Regions from separate parts of the Streptomyces sp. NPDC053542 genome, predicted to be linked through region 2. Evidence: riboswitches for the same ligand, from Rfam matches in the RefSeq annotation. Region 2 holds a riboswitch; the other holds the start of a gene.
What was found. Region 2 has a riboswitch for glycine ahead of gcvT (glycine cleavage system aminomethyltransferase GcvT). Riboswitches for the same ligand answer to the same signal wherever they lie in the genome.
Positions count from the first base shown of each region.

Region 1: linked by a shared signal. The riboswitch ahead of gcvP (aminomethyl-transferring glycine dehydrogenase) and the one ahead of gcvT (glycine cleavage system aminomethyltransferase GcvT) in region 2 are both predicted to bind glycine.

Region 1 is NZ_JBITXL010000009.1:4,252-14,389, reverse strand. Features, by position in the region: gene gcvP (aminomethyl-transferring glycine dehydrogenase) at 1-2,405, opposite strand, end outside; glycine riboswitch at 2,595-2,692, opposite strand; gene ACIGXO_RS24565 (PRC-barrel domain-containing protein) at 2,755-3,219, shown strand; partial or broken gene ACIGXO_RS24560 (DNA polymerase IV) at 3,360-4,715, opposite strand; gene ACIGXO_RS24555 (MerR family transcriptional regulator) at 4,836-5,453, opposite strand; gene ACIGXO_RS24550 (bifunctional nuclease family protein) at 5,673-6,146, opposite strand; gene ACIGXO_RS24545 (MerR family transcriptional regulator) at 6,221-6,970, opposite strand; gene ACIGXO_RS24540 (FHA domain-containing protein) at 6,988-7,857, opposite strand; gene ACIGXO_RS24535 (DUF881 domain-containing protein) at 7,964-8,890, opposite strand; gene ACIGXO_RS24530 (small basic family protein) at 9,583-9,915, opposite strand; gene ACIGXO_RS24525 (DUF881 domain-containing protein) at 9,912-10,138, opposite strand, start outside.
Region 2 is NZ_JBITXL010000003.1:275,478-285,615, forward strand. Features, by position in the region: gene ACIGXO_RS09145 (enhanced serine sensitivity protein SseB C-terminal domain-containing protein) at 3-791, opposite strand; gene ACIGXO_RS09150 (enhanced serine sensitivity protein SseB) at 944-1,768, opposite strand; gene ACIGXO_RS09155 (AAA family ATPase) at 1,912-2,610, opposite strand; glycine riboswitch at 2,817-2,913, shown strand; gene gcvT (glycine cleavage system aminomethyltransferase GcvT) at 3,067-4,191, shown strand; gene gcvH (glycine cleavage system protein GcvH) at 4,332-4,709, shown strand; gene glyA (serine hydroxymethyltransferase) at 4,774-6,036, shown strand; gene ACIGXO_RS09175 (L-serine ammonia-lyase) at 6,311-7,693, shown strand; gene ACIGXO_RS09180 (GH25 family lysozyme) at 8,131-8,688, shown strand; gene nadE (ammonia-dependent NAD(+) synthetase) at 8,776-9,606, shown strand; gene ACIGXO_RS09190 (hypothetical protein) at 9,761-10,117, shown strand.

The sequences.
Region 1 (10,138 bases), on a different contig from region 2:
GGGTAGTGCGGCTCCAGGCGCTTGGCGATGTAGTTCGCGGAGAGCACCGCGACCTGGGTGGCGCGCTTGAGGCCCTCGCCGCCCATGAGGCGGACGTACGCCCACGAGATCGGCAGGATGCCGGCCGAGCCCCAGGGCGCCGCGGAGATCGGGCCGACGCCGGTCTCGGGGCCCGCGGTGGGCTGCAGCGGGTGGTTGGGGAGGTACGGCGCGAGATGCGCGCGCACGCCGACCGGGCCGACGCCCGGACCGCCGCCGCCGTGCGGGATGCAGAAGGTCTTGTGCAGGTTCAGGTGCGAGACGTCGCCGCCGAACTTGCCCGGCTCGGCGACGCCGACCAGCGCGTTCAGGTTGGCGCCGTCGACGTAGACCTGACCGCCCGCGTCGTGCACGGCCGCGCAGATCTGGGTGATGTGCTCCTCGAACACGCCGTGCGTGGACGGGTAGGTGACCATCAGGACGGCCAGCTCGTCACGGTACTGCTCGATCTTGGCGTGCAGGTCGTCGGCGTCGACCTCGCCGTCCTCGCCGGTCTTGACGACGACGACCTTCATGCCGGCCATCACGGCGCTGGCGGCGTTGGTGCCGTGCGCGGAGGACGGGATGAGGCAGACGGTGCGCTGCTCGTCGCCGTTGGCGCGGTGGTACGCGCGGACCGCCAGCAGGCCCGCGAGCTCGCCCTGGGAACCGGCGTTGGGCTGCAGCGAGACCTTGTCGTAGCCGGTGACGACGGCGAGGCGCTCCTCCAGCTCCTGGATGAGGGTGAGGTACCCCTGCGCCTGGTCGACCGGCGCGAAGGGGTGCAGCTGGCCGAACTGCGGCCAGGTCACCGGCTCCATCTCGGTGGTCGCGTTCAGCTTCATCGTGCAGGAGCCGAGCGGGATCATGCCGCGGTCCAGCGCGTAGTCGCGGTCGGCGAGGGTGCGCAGGTAGCGCAGCATCGCGGTCTCGGAGCGGTACTGGTGGAAGACCGGGTGCGCGAGGTAGTCGTCGCTGCGCAGCAGGGACTCGGGCAGCGCGTCGGCGGCGGCCGCGTCCAGCTGCTCGATGTCGCCCTGGACGCCGAAGGCGCCGAGCACGGCGGTGAGCTGGGCGCGCCCGGTGGTCTCGTCACAGGCGATGCCTACGAGGTCGGCGTCGACGTGGCGGAGGTTGACGCCGGCCTCGCGGGCGGCGGCGACGATCTCGGCGGCACGGCCGGGGACCCGCGCGGTGAGGGTGTCGAAGTACGTGCCGTGCACGACCTCGATGCCGCCGGCGCGGAGGCCCTCGGCGAGGACGGCTGCGTAGCGGTGGGTACGGCGGGCGATGGCGGCGAGACCCTCGGGGCCGTGGTAGACGGCGTACATGCCGGCCATGACGGCGAGGAGGACCTGCGCGGTGCAGATGTTGCTGGTGGCCTTCTCGCGGCGGATGTGCTGCTCGCGGGTCTGCAGGGCCAGGCGGTACGCCTTGTTGCCGTCGGCGTCGACGGAGACGCCGACCAGGCGGCCGGGGAGGCTGCGGGCGAACTTCTCCCGGACGGCCATGAAGCCGGCGTGCGGGCCGCCGAAGCCCATCGGCACACCGAAGCGCTGCGTCGTGCCGACCGCGATGTCGGCGCCGAGCTCGCCGGGCGAGGTGAGCAGGGTCAGCGCCAGGAGGTCGGCGGCGACGGTCACGATCGCGCCAAGTTCGTGAGCCTGTTCGATCAGGGCGCGGGGGTCGCGGACCGCGCCGGAGGCGCCGGGGTACTGCAGCAGCACTCCGAAGACGCCGCGCTCGGCGATCTCGGCGGGGATGCCGTCGCTCAGGTCGGCGACGACGACCTCGACGCCGGTGGGCTCGGCGCGGGTCTCTATGACGGCGACGGTCTGCGGCAGACAGTCGGCGTCGACGAGGAAGACGCCCTTCTTGACCTTGCCGACGCGGCGGGAGAGCGCCATGGCCTCGGCGGCCGCGGTGCCCTCGTCCAGCAGCGAGGCGCCCGAGGTGGGCAGCCCGGTGAGGTCGGCGACCATGGTCTGGAAGTTGAGCAGGGCCTCCAGCCGGCCCTGCGAGATCTCCGGCTGGTACGGGGTGTACGCGGTGTACCAGGCCGGGTTCTCCATGACGTTGCGCAGGATGACCGGCGGCGTGAACGTGCCGTAGTACCCCAGGCCGATCATGGAGGAGAGCACACGGTTGCGGTCCGCGAGGCCCCGCAGCTCGTCCAGGACCTCCGCTTCGGTACGGCCCTGGGGCAGGTCGAGCGCCTCGGCGCTCTTGATCACGTCGGGGACGGCGGCCGCGGTCAGCTCGTCCAGCGAGCCGAAGCCGATGTGCGCGAGCATCTTCGCCTGGGCCGCCTGGTCGGGGCCGATGTGGCGCTGCTCGAACGGGGTGCCGCGCTCCAGCTCGGTCAACGAGATGCGGTTGGTGGTCATCTGCGGGGGCCTCCTGGTCTCTGGGACCTACGAGGGGCACCACGGCGCTGGTGCCCGGACGGCCTCCCCCTCTGTCATCTCAACCTGAGAGCTTCACCGGAACGCACGCAGTGTCCGGTTTTCACCGTCGGTGAGGAGGGGCTCCCGGCACAGCACTGGTCCGTGGCCCACCCTGCTTTCCAGAGTGATCTCGTCCGCGCGGTACAGGTGCCTGAGAGATTCCGGGGAGGAGTTGCTCCTTCGGCGCCTCCGGCCCGGGGGTCGGAGAGCTCTCCCGCACGGGGTCATCGATCGCTGACCAGCCTACCAGCGCGACTGCTCGGCATCCCTCGAGTGGCCAGGGTGGGAAATGTGCCGTTTCGTTGGGTGCAGAGGACAGTTCCAGCAGGTAGGAGGAACAGTGCAGACCGATATCGATCCACGCAGTCTGATCGGCCGCAAGGCGTTCGACCGGCACGGCACCAAGATCGGCACCGTCGACGAGGTGTACCTGGACGACGCCACCGGCGAGCCGGAGTGGGCGGCGGTCCGTACGGGGCTTTTCAGCCGGGACGCGTTCGTGCCGCTGGAGCCGAGCCGGCTGGTCGACGACGCGCTGCACGTGCCGTACGAGCGGAAGCTGATCAAGGACGCGCCGGACTTCGGAGTGGGCCGCCACCTCTCACCGGAGCAGGAACTGCAGCTCTACCACCACTACCGGCTGGATATCTCCGCCACGGACGCGGAGCTCGCCGGGGAGGACGCCGTCGGCCGTCCGGCCGCGGGGTCCGCCGACCGGGACTTCGGCCGGATAGCGGGCTCGTCGGAGGACTGACCGGCAGGCGGGGGCGGCTCCGCGGCTGTCCGATCCATCGGGGCTGTCGGCAGGGCCGGGCCCCCGGCTATGGGCGGGTGCGCGCTCTCCCCGGCCACTGTCCCATCGGCCGCCGGCGGAACGTCCGGACCGCCGCCCACCAGAGGCAGCGCCTCCCCCGGCGTCAGCGCCGGGTCGTCCACCAGGAACGTCCGCACCCGCCCCGGCGCGGACCAGGGCTGCTCGAACCGTACGGTGACCCGCCCCAGGCCGCTTCCCTGGACCCATCCGGGGCCGTACTCGGCATGGACCACGTCCAGGCCCGGCAGCCACTTCCTGGGCCGCTCAGGGGCCTCCTCGGCCTCTTCTGCCGCCCCGTCCTCCGCCGCCCCGGCCGTCGCCCTGGCCTCCTCCATGAGCCGGGCCTCCTCGGCCGCCCGCTCCGTCGCCACCTGCGCGAAGAGGTCCTCCTGCGTGAAGTCGGCGAGGCCGGTCACCCCCACGCCGAGCAGCCGCACCCCGCCCGTCGTGTCGATCAGGTCCAGCAGCCGCCCCGCCGCCTCCCGCACCACCGCGGGGTCGTCCGTCGGCCCGCGCTGCGTCTCGGACCTGGTCAGCGTGGAGAAGTCGTAGTTACGCACCTTCAGCACGACCGTACGGCCCGAGCGTCCGGCCGCGCGCAGCCGCTGTACGCAGCGGTCCGCCAGCCGCATCACCTCGGCACGCACCCTCGTACGGTCGGTGAGGTCCACCTCGAAGGTGTCCTCGACGGAGATCGACTTGGCGTCCCGCTCCGCGACCACCGGCCGGTCGTCCTGGCCCAGCGCCATCGCGTACAGCCCCGTGCCGTGCGCCCGCCCGAGCAGCCGCACCAGCTCCGCCTCGCCGGCCTCGGCGGTCTCCGCGACCGTGTGGATGCCGGCCTTGCGCAGCGCCTCGGCCGTGGCCGGGCCGACGCCCGGCAGCGTCCGCACGGTCATCGGCCCGAGCAGCTCGCGCTCGGTGCCCGGCTCTATCAGTCGCAGGCCGTCCGGCTTGGCCTGCTCGGACGCGATCTTCGCGAGCATCTTGGCGCCCGCGAGGCCCACCGAGCCGGTCAGTCCCGTGACCTCGAGGATGTCGCGGCGCAGCTGCTCCCCCACCGCACGGGCCGATACGGCGTCGTCGGCGACCCCGCCGGCCTCCAGGTCCACGAACGCCTCGTCCAGGCTCAGCGGCTCCACCAGCGGCGACAGCTCGTGCAGCAGCGCCATGACCTTTTCGCTCACCTGGCGGTAGACGTGAAAGCGGGGCGTGAGGTACGCGGCGTTGGGGCAGAGGCGGCGGGCCTGGGCGGTGGGCATGGCCGAGCGGACGCCGAAGACACGGGCCTCGTACGACGCGGTGGAGACGACGCCGCGCCCGCCGATGCCGCCCACCACCACGGGCTTCCCGCGCAGGCTGGGCTTGGCCGCCTGCTCGGCGGCCGCGAAGAACGCATCCATGTCCAGATGCAGGATCGTCGGCGCACGTCTCACGTCACTGATGGTGCCGTACGCCACTGACAATCGGCCGCGCGGCGGGCCGGGAGCGCTCCGGCAGGAGCCGTACGACGGCTTCCGCACTCCGCGTCGTACCGTGCGCCTGCACGTGCCGTTCTAGACCGCGCGGTTCCTCCGGCGGGCCAGCTCGTCGTGGGGATTGTGGCCGATGAGGGTCTCCCCGGTGTCCACGCGCTCTCCGTGCAGCTGGGACAGCCCGGCCTCCACGTCCCGCCAGACCACGCCGACCGCGATACCGAAGACGCCCTGGCCCCCCTGGAGCAGATCGACGACCTCGTCGGGCGAGGTGCACTCGTACACCGTCGCGCCATCGCTCATCAGCGTCATCTGCGCCAGATCGGACAGTTCGCGGGAGGCGAGGTGCTGCACGGCCGTGCGGATGTTCTGCAGCGAGACGCCGGTGTCCAGCAGCCGCTTGACGATCTTCAGGACGACGACGTCCCGGAAGCTGTAGAGCCGCTGGGTGCCCGAGCCGTACGCGGGCCGCACGCTGGGCTCGACCAGACCCGTACGCGCCCAGTAGTCCAGCTGCCGGTAAGTGATCCCCGCGGCGGCACATGCCGTCGGCCCTCGGTATCCGACGGTCTCGCTGCCCGGGCCGGCCGGCTTCCCGGCGGCCTGTGCCGGGGCACGGTTTACCGGGGCACGATTCGCCGCGCCAGTGTGAAGCGGCAATGCCCCTCCCGCCGCCGTACCGTCGCCGGTGATTGCCACGCCGACCTCCGTCCTTCACGTCCCGGACGGGACCTGCCTTATCGACGGTATGCAGTCACTCGGGGTGCGTCAACGATCGCCGCGCTCGCCACGCCGAGTGATAATCACCCTACGAGTGGTTTCACGTGACTTTATGCGGGGAATGTCTGGTGGGTTGTGCGCCGGGTGTGCTGTCGTGCGCCTCGCTCGCTCCCTGACGGCGCGGCGCCCGCTGTGGCGCTACTGGCTGTTGGTGCCGAAGTCCTCGGGCGAGATCTGATCGAGGAACTCGCGGAACTTCTCCACCTCGTCCTCCTGCTCATCCGGGATCGCGATGCCGGCATCGTCCAGCACCCCGTCGGTCCCGTAGATCGGCGTACCCGTGCGCAGCGCCAGCGCTATGGCGTCGGACGGGCGGGCGCTGACCTCCACGCCACTGGCGAAGACCAGCTCGGCGTAGAAGACACCTTCCCGCAGGTCCGTGATGCGCACCTGGGACAGCTCCTGGCCCACCGCCTCCAGCACGTCCTTGAACAGGTCGTGCGTCAGCGGCCTGGCAGGGGCCATGCCCTGCTGGGCGAAGGCGATGGCGGTCGCCTCGCCGGGCCCGATCCAAATGGGCAGGTAGCGGTCGCCTCCCACCTCGCGCAACAGCACGATTGGTTGGTTGGAAGGCATTTCCACCCGGACACCCACGACGTCGAGCTCGTTCACACAGCAACCCTAGGACGTGCCCGGCCGGTTTGGGTAGTCGGGCACCCCCTCGGCGGGGGTGACCGCACCCAAGGTCACGGCAGCCGGACGTGGAGGGCGGCCTGGACCAAGGCCGCATGAAGTCGTACGGAGAGCGTGGCCAGCTCCCTGGCCGTGGCCTCCGCATGGGCCCTGGTCTGCGGGTTGCGGTGCCGCTTCAGCGGCGCCACGACCTGCTCGATCAGGCCCGCCTCGCGCTCCGCGGCGGCCTTCACCGCCCGCAGATGACGCGCTTCCAGGCCGAAGCGGCCGAGCTCGGCGACGAGCTTGGCGACCGCCACGGCTTCGATGCCGTACCCGCCGTCGGACGCCGGGGCGAGCAGACCGTACGCCTCCCAGTCCGCGAGCTCGGACTCGTCCACCTCAGTGGCGGCGAGCAGCTCGTCGCGGCCGATCCGGGCGGCCGTCGGATGCTCACCGGACGACTCCTGTACACCGTCCAGGAACTCCCCGGGCGCCGAGGCTGGCGCCGGGAGCTGCACGTCCTCACCGCGCGCCACGGCGTCCAGGTGCTCGCGGATGACCTTCAGCGGCAGGTAGTGGTCGCGCTGCATCCGCAGCACGCCCGCCAGCCGCTCGACGTCCTCGGTGCTGAACTTGCGGTACCCGGACGGCGTACGCTGCGGCTCGACCAGGCCCTCGGACTCCAGGAAGCGGATCTTGGAGATCGTGACCTCGGGGAATTCGTCGCGCAGCAGATTGAGCACCGTACCGATGCTCACCAGCTCGCCGCCCGCGGCGGCGGTGCCGGAGGAACCGGCACCGCCGGACGGTGTGTGGTGCATGTGCCTTCCCTGGCCGGTCAGATGCCGACGCCCCGCTGGCTCGCGTAGAAGACCAGGCGGAACTTGCCGATCTGCACCTCGTCGCCGTTCGCCAGCGGAACGGAGTCGATCCGCTCACGGTTGACGTAGGTGCCGTTCAGGCTGCCGACGTCCCTGACGGTGAAGCTGCCGTCCTGACCGCGGTGGAATTCCACATGGCTGCGGGAGACCGTCACGTCGTCCAGGAAGATGTCACTCTGCGGATGACGGCCCGCCGTGGTCAGCTCACCGTCCAGCAGGAAGCGGCTGCCGGAATTGGGGCCCCGGCGCACGACGAGGAGCGCGGAGCCGAGCGGCAGCGCGTCCACGGCGGCCTGGGCCTCGGGGGACAGCGAAGGCATCGGGGTCTGCCCCGTCGACTCCGCGTCATACGCCTCGATACCCGAAATGGAGATGGTCGAGGTCGTCTCGGAGGGACGCTCGGCCTGCCCACCGGCGCGCAGCGGCGCGCCGCAGTTGGAGCAGAACCGGCTCGCCTCGGCATTGCGGTGCCCGCACCTCGTACAAACCGGCAAGGCGGACCCTCCACCCGTAGCGGCTGATGGTTCCTGGAAACCTATGGGGCCGGACGCGGCAGGGTCAACAGAACCGGGCTGCTGACCTCCGGAAGTACCACCGGCCGGACCTGCCACCTCGTCACGGAAGAGCGGGCGCTCCTCATTGGACGCCGGCTCACCTGACTGCCGTGGCGCGGCGTGCCGCGCAGAGGCTTCGGCGCCTTCCTTGCGGTCACTCTTGCCGAACAGCTTCGCAAAAAAACTCACGGGCGATTCCCCTTGAACGAAACAGACCCGCCCGTGGGGCAGGACGAACCCTCGATGCACACACCGGCCGATCCGGACATCCATTCAACGTCCGTGGCCTTCACACAGTTTCCACCACGCACCACTTGTGCGGTGCGCCGACCCCCGGCTACCTCATGCCCCGTCGCACGCCTCGCCATACGTTCCCGCCTCACTGCGACGACGACCGCGCGTAGTCGGGCCGTTCCGCCTTGCGCAAGGCGTCCACGACGATCTTGTTCTGCCGGGTCACAGACACCGTGGCCTGCTCCTTCTCCAATGTCTGAACCACTCCGCCGGGAATGTTCAGGGCCGGCTCCAGGTCCTCGGGCTTGCCGATGACCTTGAAGCGGAACGGCTGCACGACCCGCTTCCCGTCGATCTCCACGCCGCCCCGCACGTCCGAGACGTAGGTGTTCGCCACGACACGGACGTCGTTGACCTGAATGGCCTCCGCACCGGCCGCGCGCAGCTCCTGGATCGTGTCCAGGAGCTTGTCCGCCTCGACGGAGCGGGACGGGTCGTCGATCGTGAGCGAGATGCCGGGCCCCTCGGCCGCCACCGTACCGGCCAGCACCCCGAGCTGCTGTTCTTTTTCCACCGTCTGCTTACGGGCCTCCTCGGCCTGGTCCGAACTGTTCTCCAGCTCGGTCTTCTGGCCTTCCAACCGCCGCTGCTCGTCCTCCAGGCGCTGCGAGCGGTCATCGAGCTCGTCAAGGATGCGCACCAGGTCCTCCTGGCGCGCTCCGCGCAGCGCACTGCTGTCACTGGTGGAACGTACCTGAATAGCGAGCCCCAGCCCGAGAATGAACAGCAGTACCGCGGCAATCAATTGAGCCCGGTTCAGGCGCGGCGGCCACAGACCGGCTTTCAGCCGCTCCCGGCCGGTGAGCTGGGGCGCGTCTTCGGGGCCCGGACGCGCCGCGGACGGCTGACCGGACACGGGAGGCTGCGCGGGCCCTACGGGGCCGCGCTGCTCCGCACCGGATGCCGCGGCGGCCGCGGGACGGCCGCCCTGAGGTCCTGCCGACGCGCCACCGGGACGGCCCTGCTGCGGCCCCTGAGGAGGCGCGCCGGGCCCCTGCCGCTCGGGCGGCATGGGGAACCGCCCAGCGGGCCCGGAACGGCCGTCGGGGGCCTGCGGACGCCCTTGCCCGGGCCCTTGCACAGGCCCTTGCGGCCGCCCCCGTACGGGGCCGTGCGCGCCATGGGGGCCGGCCTGGCCGCCCCTCTGAGGGCGCGCCTGCGGCCCTCCTTGCGGGCGGCCCTGCACCGGGTGCGGCGGACGGCCCTGAGCGGGCCCCTGGGGGCCGCCCTGTCCTTGTACGGGGCGCGGCGGGCGCCCTTGGGCGGGGCCCTGCAAGGGGCCTTGCAGACGGCCGGGGCCGGGACGCTGCGTACGGCCTTCGCCGGGCTCCCCCTTCGGGGCCTGCGCGGCCGCCCCCTGAGCGGCGTCCGCCTCGTCCGACCTGCGCGTCACCGGCTTCTCGGGCGCGCCGGCACGCTCCCCCTCGTCGGGCTTACCGGACTTCTCGGGCGCCTTGGGCGTTTCGCGACGCTCCGGGACATCGTCACCCTTGGGAGTGTCGCGGTCTTCTGACGGCTCGCCACTTTCCGGCGCCGTGGGACGTTTCTGCGCCGCACCGCCCTCAGCAGGTGCGGCCTCGTCACGCCCGGCCGTCCGGTCGTTCTCAGGCGACGCGGCGCGCTCCTGCGAGTCCTCGCGCCCCTGCGCCTCGTCACGCTCGTTGCGCTCGTCGTGCTTGTCGTGCTCGTCGGATGCCATTGGTCTCACGCCCTGAACACGTGCCGGCGGATCGCGGCGGCGTTGGAGAAGATGCGGATGCCGAGCACTACGACCACACCGGTGGAGAGTTGGGCACCGACGCCCAGCTTGTCCCCGAGGAAGACGATGAGTGCGGCGACCACCACATTGGACAGGAAGGAGACGACAAAGACCTTGTCGTCGAAAATGCCGTCCAGCATCGCCCTCAGACCGCCGAACACGGCGTCCAGCGCCGCGACGACAGCGATCGGCAGGTAGGGCTCGACCACCGTCGGCACCACGGGGCGGACGACAAGTCCGACCACGACTCCCACGATGAGGCCCAGTACGGCGATCACGATGTGCCCTTCCCTGTGTCGGTGCCGCCCGGCTGCGCGGCACCGGTCTTCGGCTGTGCGGTACGTACGATCAAGCTCGGCGCGGGCGGCAGCGTGAGGTCACCCTCGGTGGAAATCCTGGTGCGGACGCCGTAGTTCTGCTGGAGCACATGCAGGTACTGGCCGTCGGCGCTGTCCTGGAACGTGGTGCTCAGCCGCTGCCCGTCCCCCACCGCCAGCACCG
Region 2 (10,138 bases):
CCTCAGTAGGGACGGGGGTAGCCGTAGCCGTGGGGGGCGGTGGGGGCGGCGGTCGGGTCCTGCGCACCGCGGTCGAAGAAGGGGCGGGCGTAGGCCCGCATCCACATGCCCACCGGGTCGTATTCGTCCTCCAGCGCCACCGTCGAGACAGGCAGTCCCTCCGGAACCGCGCCGATGGACTGCTGCATCATCAGCCGTACCGACTCCACGGCGGCCGGACCGGTGTCGTACAGCTCCAGACCGATCGCCAGGTACGGGACGCCGAGCGCGGGCTGCACCCAGGCGCGGCGCAGCGAGCGCACCGCCGGGGTGCGGTGCGCGTTCTGCCCGAGGAGGGCGTAGAACTGCGGGATCTCCACGGCCGGTTCGGTGATCCGCAAGGGTCCCGCGGGCAGCCGGTCCAGGCCGCCGGCGATCCGGCGCAGGTCCAGCCAGGGGACGCCGACGCCGCCGCCCGGCGCGTGCGGGTTCAGCCACAGGCCCCAGCGGTCGGGGTAGAGCGCGGCGGCGATCTCGGGCCCGGAGACCACTTCGTGGGCGCGGGTCCAGCCGCTGGCCGCGAGCTCCGCCGGGGAGGTCACGCACGGCGCGTAGCCGAGCCCGTCGACCTCCATGTTGCCGTACTGCGCATCGGGGGCCCCGGCGCTGCCCTGCCACAGCAGCATCCACACCTGGCCCCCGGCCAGCGCCTGCAGCAGCGCCTCATAGGCGTCGTACCGGCCGGGCGAGACCTGCTGCAGCACCTGCTCGACCTGGCCGGCCGCCGCTCCCTGATGCGCACCCGCGCTCACGTGTCCCCGTCCCTTCTCTCGGCAGGCGCGCAAGGGCGCCCGCCCGGTCATTGCACCAGCTTAAGGGCGGGTCCGGCGCGCGGCCGGGGCCGGGCGCGGGCCGGGCGCGAGTGATCCGCCCCGGTACGGGCGGGTTCGCGGCCGCGTTCGCGTTACATCAGGTCCTGCGCGTAGAAGGGCCGGACCCGCTCCCGCATCCAGTCCACGACGGGGTCCTGGGCGATGTCCAGCATGACCAGCTGGACGGGCCAGGGCACCGGTACGGCGCCGAGCGCCCGGCCCAGGGCGGCCAGCGCGCCGTCCCGCTGCCCCTGGTCCTGGAGCGCCGCCGCCGGGTCGGCGACCTGCACGCCGACGAAGAGCGTGGGCGCGTCGCCCTCGATGTTCGCGAGGCAGCGGCGGGCGGTCATGACGTACGGCACGCCGGAGAACTCCAGCCCCGCCGCGGCGAGGAAGTCCACCGGCTCGTCCTGCCAGTCCGGCTCGTACAGCCGCACCCGGCCGCCCGAGGGCAGGCCGTCGCGCGGCATGTCACCGCGGCACAGCTCGGCCACGGCGGGCGGCGGCAGCGGTGCGCCGACGGTGCCGTCCGGGTTCACCGCGATGCCGATCTTCGGCGGCAGGCCGCGGGCGAACTCGCGGGCCGGGGCGACGGTGAACGACATGTGCTCCCCGACGACCTTCATGAACTCCTGCTCGGAGCTGAAGACGGGGACGTACGCCATGCCGTCGGGCAGCTCGACCGTGGGCAGGTCCAGGCCCGGTTGCCCGAGGCCCGCGCTCTCGGGGCCGCCGCCCTTGGGCAGCGGCACCCAGATCCGACTGCGGCCGAGCACCTCGACGATCCGGGCGCCGGCGTGCGGGTGGCCGACGGACGCGGCGAGCACCTCTTCCAGCTCGTTGGCCGGCCAGGCCAACTGCGGAATGCCCTGCTCGGAAATGCCCTGCCCAGGGATGCTCTGCTCCGGAATGTCCATGGTCACCCACCCGCTTCGTACCGCGCTGCCTGGTCGAAAACCCTAGCGTCCGACCGGCCGGTTCTTCATGGCCCGTCTCACACCCGGACCAAGACCACGCGTCACACCCGGGAACCGAAGCGCGCGGTCCCGTCAGCCGGATGTCAGCCGAACGTCGTCCGCTCCAGCGCGTCCGCCGCCCGCCGGTCCAGCAGCACCGACGCCGTGAACCCCTTCGGCAGCCGCGCCGACCGGGCCCTGGCCAGCAGCCGCCGGACCGCGCGGCGGTGCCGCCCGAAGGCGTAACCGGACACCCCGCGGCCCCTGGCCCGCTGCCCGGAGAGCGCCACCGCCGGCGGCACGTCGAGCAGGACGAGATGCAGCTCACGGCCCTCCCGCCGGGCGGTGCGCGCGATCCAGCGGCGCACCCAGGCGAGCGTGCCGCAGTCGTGCACGACCACGCTGCCGCCGGAGCGCAGCGCCTGCCGCAGGCCGTGGTAGTGCGCGGCCCGCACCAGCGGGCGGACCAGGCCGTACGGCAGCCTGCCGAGCCGGCCCGACTCCCAGCGCTCCCGTACGTCCTGGGAGTCGATGCGGTGCACGGGCACGCCGGCCCGGTCGAGCGCGGGCACCACGCGGTGCATCAGCGTGCTCTTGCCGCTGCCGGGCAGGCCCGAGACGACGACCAGGCCGCCCGCGGGGAAGCCCAGCTCCCTCACGGCCGCCTCGCCTTCCGTGCCGCGCAGGTCCATCACCGGCGCGCCGCGGCCGGGACGCGCCACCGCCTTGGGCGCGCGGGCGCGGCGCGGCACCGCGCCGGGCGCGACCCCCGCTGTCGTCGCGCATACGGCTTGCCTCTGCACCGTGATCGCCCTCCCCGTTGGTTCACTGGATGTCCCCCTACCCGCAGAGTGTCAAGAAAAGGTAATGAGCTTCAAGCGCGGGTCAGGTCGGGCGGGGCACACGGGGTGTGCGGGCCGGGACTCCTCTATCCGGCGCCGCCGTGCAATGATGTGCGCGCCACGTGCACCGCGACCGCACACCGGCGCTCAACTGCATACCGGCCGCTTGAATCCGCGCGGGAGAGTTCCCGCCAGGCCACGGCGGGGCGCCGAAGGAGCAAGTACTCCCTTGAATCTCTCAGGCCCCTGTACTGCGCGGACGAGGCAGATCTGAAAAGCGGGCCGCCCGGGTGCGGCCCCACCCAAGGTGCAAGCCGAAGCCCCGATCGGGGCTGTCGGTGAACCTCTCAGGTTCCGATGACAGATGGGGAGACGTCCGATACGTCCCTGTCGTCCATCCCCCGGGAGCCCGCTGCCATGAGTGAACCCCGTCGTACCGCGCTCGATGCCACGCATCGCGCGCTCGGCGCGACCATGACCGACTTCGCCGGCTGGGACATGCCGCTGCGCTACGGCAGCGAGCGCGACGAGCACGTCGCCGTCCGCACCCGCGCCGGCCTCTTCGACCTCTCCCACATGGGCGAGATCACCGTCACCGGGCCGCAGGCGGCCGACCTCCTCGACTACGCGCTGGTCGGCAACATCGGCTCGGTCAAGCCGGGCCGCGCCCGGTACACGATGATCTGCCAGGAGGACGGCGGCATCCTGGACGACCTGATCGTCTACCGGCTGGCCGACCAGGAGTACATGGTCGTGGCCAACGCCTCCAACGCGCAGACCGTGCTGGACGCGCTGCGCGACCGGCAGGCCGGCTTCGACGCCGCCGTGCGGGACGACCGCGACGCGTACGCGCTGCTCGCCGTCCAGGGCCCGGAGTCCGCGGGCATCCTGAAGAGTCTCACCGACGCCGACCTGGACGGCCTGAAGTACTACGCGGGCCTGCCCGGCACCGTCGCGGGCGTCGAGGCGCTGATCGCGCGGACCGGCTACACCGGCGAGGACGGCTTCGAGCTGTTCGCCCGGCCCGCCGACGCGGTCGCCCTCTGGGAGGCGCTGACCGAGGCGGGCAAGGACGCCGGACTGGTCCCCTGCGGCCTGTCCTGCCGCGACACGCTGCGCCTGGAGGCGGGCATGCCGCTGTACGGGAACGAGCTGTCCACCTCCCTGACGCCGTTCGACGCGGGCCTGGGCCGGGTCGTGAAGTTCGAGAAGCCCGGGAACGAGGGCCGCTTCGTGGGCCGGGACGCGCTGGCGGCGGCCGCCGAGCGCGCCGAGCAGAACCCGCCGCGCAAGCTGGTCGGGCTGATCGCCGAGGGCCGCCGCGTGCCGCGCGCGGGCTACCCGGTCGTGGACGCCGAGGGCACCGCCATCGGCACCGTCACCTCCGGCGCCCCCTCCCCCACCCTCGGCAAGCCCATCGCGATGGCTTACGTGGACGCGGCGCACGCCGAGCCGGGCACGAAGGGCGTCGCCGTGGACATCCGCGGCAAGCACGAGCCGTACGAGGTCGTCGCGCTGCCCTTCTACAAGCGGGAGAAGTAGCCGCCCGGCGTGGCGCAACCCGCCACGGCCGCTCCGTACGGACGGTAGAAGTGCCTGCGGACGGTAGAAGTGACGCGTTCGCGTCTCACCTGTCAAGACCCTCTGCACGATCATTCCCGCGCATCCAGGAGAATCGAACCATGAGCAACCCCCAGCAGCTCCGGTACAGCAAGGAGCACGAGTGGCTGTCGGCCGCCGTGGACGGCGTCTCGACGGTCGGCATCACCGAGCACGCGGCCAACGCGCTCGGCGATGTCGTCTACGCCCAGCTCCCCGAGGTCGGCGACACCGTCACCGCGGGTGAGTCCTGCGGCGAGCTGGAGTCGACCAAGTCCGTCAGCGATCTCTACTCCCCGGTCGACGGTGAGGTCACGGAGGTCAACGAGGACGTGGCGAACGACCCGTCGCTGGTGAATTCCGCCCCCTTCGAGGGCGGCTGGCTGTTCAAGGTGAAGCTGAGCGGCGAGCCGGAGGACCTGCTCTCCGCCGACGAGTACACCGCTTTCACCGCCGGCTGACCTACGCCCGCCCGCCGTGCCGAGGGGCCACAAGCCCCTCGGAGGCTCCCACCCAGGAAGACTCATGTCGCTTCTCAACAGCTCCCTCCATGAGCTCGACCCCGACGTCGCCGCCGCTGTCGACGCCGAACTCCACCGTCAGCAGTCCACCCTCGAGATGATCGCGTCGGAGAACTTCGCTCCGGTCGCCGTCATGGAGGCCCAGGGCTCGGTCCTCACCAACAAGTACGCCGAGGGCTACCCCGGCCGCCGCTACTACGGCGGCTGCGAGCACGTCGACGTCACCGAGCAGATCGCGATCGACCGGGTCAAGGAGCTGTTCGGCGCCGAGTACGCCAACGTGCAGCCGCACTCCGGCGCCTCCGCGAACCAGGCAGCGCTGTTCGCCATGGCCAAGCCGGGCGACACGATCCTGGGCCTCGACCTGGCGCACGGCGGGCACCTCACCCACGGCATGCGCCTGAACTTCTCCGGCAAGCAGTTCAACGTGGTCCCCTACCACGTCGACGGCAACGGCCTGGTCGACATGGCCGAGGTCGAGCAGCTCGCCAAGGAGCACCGCCCCAAGGTGATCATCGCGGGCTGGTCGGCGTACCCGCGCCAGCTCGACTTCGCCGCCTTCCGGCGCATCGCCGACGAGGTCGGCGCGTACCTGTGGGTCGACATGGCGCACTTCGCCGGCCTGGTCGCCGCGGGTCTGCACCCGAACCCGGTCGAGCACGCCGACATCGTGACCTCCACCACGCACAAGACGCTCGGCGGTCCGCGCGGCGGCATCATCCTGGCCAAGAAGGACTTCGCGAAGAAGCTGAACTCCTCGGTCTTCCCGGGCTTCCAGGGCGGCCCCCTGGAGCACGTGATCGCGGCCAAGGCGGTCTCCTTCAAGGTCGCCGCCTCGGAGGACTTCAAGGAGCGCCAGCAGCGCACCGTCGAGGGCGCCAAGCTCCTCGCCGAGCGTCTGACCTCCCCCGACGCGCGCGCGTCGGGCGTCAACGTGCTCTCCGGCGGCACCGACGTGCACCTGGTCCTGGTCGACCTGCGCGACTCCGAGCTGGACGGCCAGCAGGCCGAGGACCGCCTCCACGAGGTCGGCATCACGGTCAACCGCAACGCCGTCCCGAACGACCCGCGGCCCCCGATGGTCACCTCGGGCCTGCGGATCGGCACCCCGGCGCTCGCCACCCGCGGCTTCACCACCGAGGACTTCCGCGAGGTCGCCGACATCATCGCGCTGGCACTCATGCCGGAGTACGACGCGGCCTCCCTCAAGGCCCGCGTCACCGCGCTCGCCGACAAGCACCCGCTCTACCCCGAGCTGGGCAAGTAAGACACCCGGCGGTCGTACGGGCTTCACGGGCCCGGGGCATTCCGTCCCCGGGCCCGTGGCGTGCGCGCCCTCATACGCACCGTGACGTGTGCGCCATGTGCGCCTTCCCACAGGACGTCCGGTAACCGCCCGGTAGGCCCCTTCTGTCGCGTTAGGCTCGACAGTCGGCGAAGAAACGTCCCACCTACGCCGTTCACGGCCTGCTCCGGCGGAGCGTGCCCGGCACGCATCCCGCCCACTCGCCCACCCTGAGCAGACAAAGGAGTCCGCCACCGTGGCCATCTCCGTCTTCGACCTTTTCTCCATCGGCATCGGCCCGTCCTCCTCCCACACGGTCGGCCCGATGCGCGCGGCACGGATGTTCGTGGGCCGCCTCAAGAAGGACGGCCTCCTCGCGCAGACCACCTCCGTACGGGCCGAACTCTTCGGCTCGCTCGGCGCCACCGGCCACGGCCACGGCACCCCCAAGGCCGTCCTGCTGGGTCTGGAGGGCCACTCGCCGCGCACCGTCGACGTCGAGAACGCCGACGAGATGGTCGAGCGCATCCGCACCACCAAGCGGCTGCGGCTGCTGGACGCCGAAATAGGCGATGTGCACGAGATCGACTTCGACGAGTCGACCGAACTGATCCTGCACCGCCGCCGCTCGCTGCCGTACCACGCCAACGGCATGACCCTCTTCGCGTACGACGAGCACGGCGCCCCGCTGCTGGAGAAGACGTACTACTCGGTGGGCGGCGGCTTCGTCGTGGACGAGGACGCGGTCGGCGCCGACCGCATCGTGCTCGACGACACCGTGCTGAAGTACCCCTTCCGCACCGGCGACGAGCTGCTGCGGCTCGCCCAGGAGACCGGCCTGTCGATCTCCGCGCTGATGCTGGAGAACGAGAAGGCGTGGCGCACGGAGGAGGAGATCCGCGCCGGGCTGCTGGAGATCTGGCAGGTCATGCAGGGCTGCGTGAACCGCGGCCTGTCCCGCGAGGGCATCCTGCCGGGCGGCCTGAAGGTGCGCCGCCGGGCGGCGAACGCGGCCCGCGCGCTGCGCTCCGAGGGCGACCCGCTGGCCCACGCGATGGAGTGGGTGACCCTCTACGCGATGGCCGTCAACGAGGAGAACGCGGCCGGCGGCCGGGTCGTGACCGCGCCCACCAACGGCGCGGCCGGCATCATCCCCGCCGTCCTGCACTACTACATGAACTTCGTGCCCGGCGCGGACGAGGAGGGCGTGGTCCGCTTCCTGCTGGCCGCGGGCGCGATCGGCATGCTCTTCAAGGAGAACGCCTCCATCTCCGGCGCCGAGGTCGGCTGCCAGGGCGAGGTCGGCTCGGCCTGCTCGATGGCGGCCGGCGGCCTGGCGGAGGTGCTGGGCGGCTCCCCGGAGCAGGTGGAGAACGCCGCCGAGATCGGCATGGAGCACAACCTCGGCCTGACCTGCGACCCGGTCGGCGGCCTGGTGCAGATCCCGTGCATCGAGCGCAATGGCATGGCTTCGGCGAAGGCGGTCACCGCGGCGCGCATGGCGCTGCGCGGCGACGGCCGGCACCACGTCTCCCTCGACAAGGTCATCAAGACCATGAAGGACACCGGCGCCGACATGTCCGTGAAGTACAAGGAGACCGCGCGCGGCGGGCTGGCGGTCAACATCATCGAGTGCTGACGGCACGTGATCCAGATCACGGAATACCCCTGGGGGTTGGGGGCAGGCGCCCGTTCGTGATTCTCGTGATGCTGATCGCCCTGGCAACGCTGGGCCTGCTGGTGGCGCGCTACGCGCCCCGCCCCCCGGCCTGACCTCTTCACCCCGCGACGGGTCCGGACCTCCCCCGGTTCGGGCCCGTTGTCGTTTTTCCCTTGCGCCCCGGGCCCACACCCCGTATCCGTATGACACACGGGGAACTCCCGTACGCCGGATGGCGTTTGGTTGTCGACGGCGCTTTTCACACAGCGTGCACAGCCGTCGTGCACGGGGGACGTCGAGGGGAGCGACGAAGCACGGCCGGAGGGCGACTCCACCTTTGAGACCTCGCGTCAGCGGGCATGTCCATGATGGACCGCAGTGACGCTTGGTAATCGCACGGTTGCGGGAGGATTGCAATGCTGCACGGCGTCGATGTCAGCTCGTACCAGCCCACGTACTCCACCAAGGGGCTGGACTTCGTGTTCATCAAGGCCACTGAAGGCCGCTCGTACATCAATCCCCACCAGAGCTCCCAGGCGTCGCGGGCCCGTGAGGCAGGGTGCGTGGTCGGCTTCTACCACTTCCTGTGGCCGGGAAACATCGCGGCGCAGGCCCGGTACTTCGTCGACAAGTGCGCGTCGAGACTGGGCGACATCCTGATAGTCGACTGGGAGCGCACCAGCGCCGGGACGTACGCGAGCAACGCGCAGAAGGACCAGTTCATCCGCGAGGTGAAGGCCCTGCGGCCGCACCGCCACCAGGTACTCCTGTACTGCAACCGCGACTTCTGGCTCAACCACGACACCACGTCCTACGCCGGCGACGGCCTGTGGATCGCGGACTACGTCTCCGCGGGCCACCCGCGGATCAAGGCCAAGTGGCGCTTCCACCAGTACACCGACGACCCGATCGACAAGAACGTCGGCCAGTTCTCCAGCAAGGCCGCTCTCAAGGCGTGGGCCAACGAAGAATAGAGTTTCCTCGTACGTACGCGTCTGTGTACCGGTGCCGCGCGCCTCTCCGCGGGCCCCGGCGGCACAGCGAGACCACGAGGAGCCACCGTGACCGACCCGGCGTCCATGAGCCTGCAGCAGGAGATCGCCCGGGATCTCCAGGTGTCCGCGTCCTTCGACGCGCACGAGGAGATCGAGCGCCGGGTGGCCTTCCTCACCGAACGGCTGACCTCCACGGGGCTGCGCTCCCTGGTGCTCGGCATCAGCGGCGGCGTGGACTCCACCACCGCGGGCCGGCTCTGCCAGCTCGCGGTGGAGCGGGCCCGGGAGGCGGGGCACGACGCGACGTTCTACGCGATGCGGCTGCCCTACGGCGTCCAGGCCGACGAGCACGACGCGCAGCTCGCGCTCTCCTTCATCAAGGCCGACCAGGTGCTCACCGTGGACGTGAAGCCGGCCAGCGACGCGGCGCTGGCGGCCGTGCTGGCGGGCGGGGCGGCCTTCCGCGACGCCCATCACCAGGACTTCGTGCAGGGCAACATCAAGGCCCGGCAGCGCATGATCGCGCAGTATGCGGTGGCCGGCGCGCAGGAGGGCCTGGTCGTGGGCACCGACCACGCCGCCGAGGCGGTCTCCGGCTTCTTCACCAAGTTCGGTGACGGCGCCGCCGACCTGGTGCCGCTGACCGGCCTGACCAAGCGCCGGGTGCGCGCGGTCGCCGAGGCCCTCGGCGCCCCCGCCGAGCTGGTCTGGAAGACCCCGACCGCCGACCTGGAGACGCTGGACCCGGGCAAGGCGGACGAGGACGCGCTCGGCGTCACGTACGACAACATCGACGACTTCCTGGAGGGCAAGCCGGTCAGCGAGCAGACGTACGAGACGATCGTGCGCCGCTACCGCCTCACGGCCCACAAGCGCGAACTGCCGATCGCGCCCTGAGCGCCGGGGTCACCGGGCCGTCATCCCCCCGCAAGAGGGGCTTCCCCCACACGGCGTGAATCCGTGGCATCCCACGGGCATGCATCGGGCCATGGGATGCCACCAAGTGCGATCGGAAGATCAACTGTCAGTGGGTGCCTCTACGCTCCGGAGCATGAGTCACGCAGACCTGCGCGAACTCCAGACCGCGCTGACCCTCGCCGCCGACCTCGCCTCGGGCCTGCAGACGGCCCCCAGCCGGCAGGACGCCGACCAGCTGGTCGACGTCCTGCGGCGCGCCCTGACCGCCGCCGGATCGCTCGGCACCGAGACCGGGCCGGGCGGCAGCCCGACCGGCTGCGCCGCGCATCCGCACGGCGCGGTCGACCCGCTGTACGGCGACCCCGAGGACCCGCTGCCGCCGGGGTACGGCAAATGCCTGCTGTGCAACGACCGCCGCCGCCGGGCCGACGCTCGGCAGCCTTTGCGGCTAAACCGCCGCCGCTTTCGCGGACCCGATTGCTCGCCGTAGGGCTTCCTCAATTGATGGCTG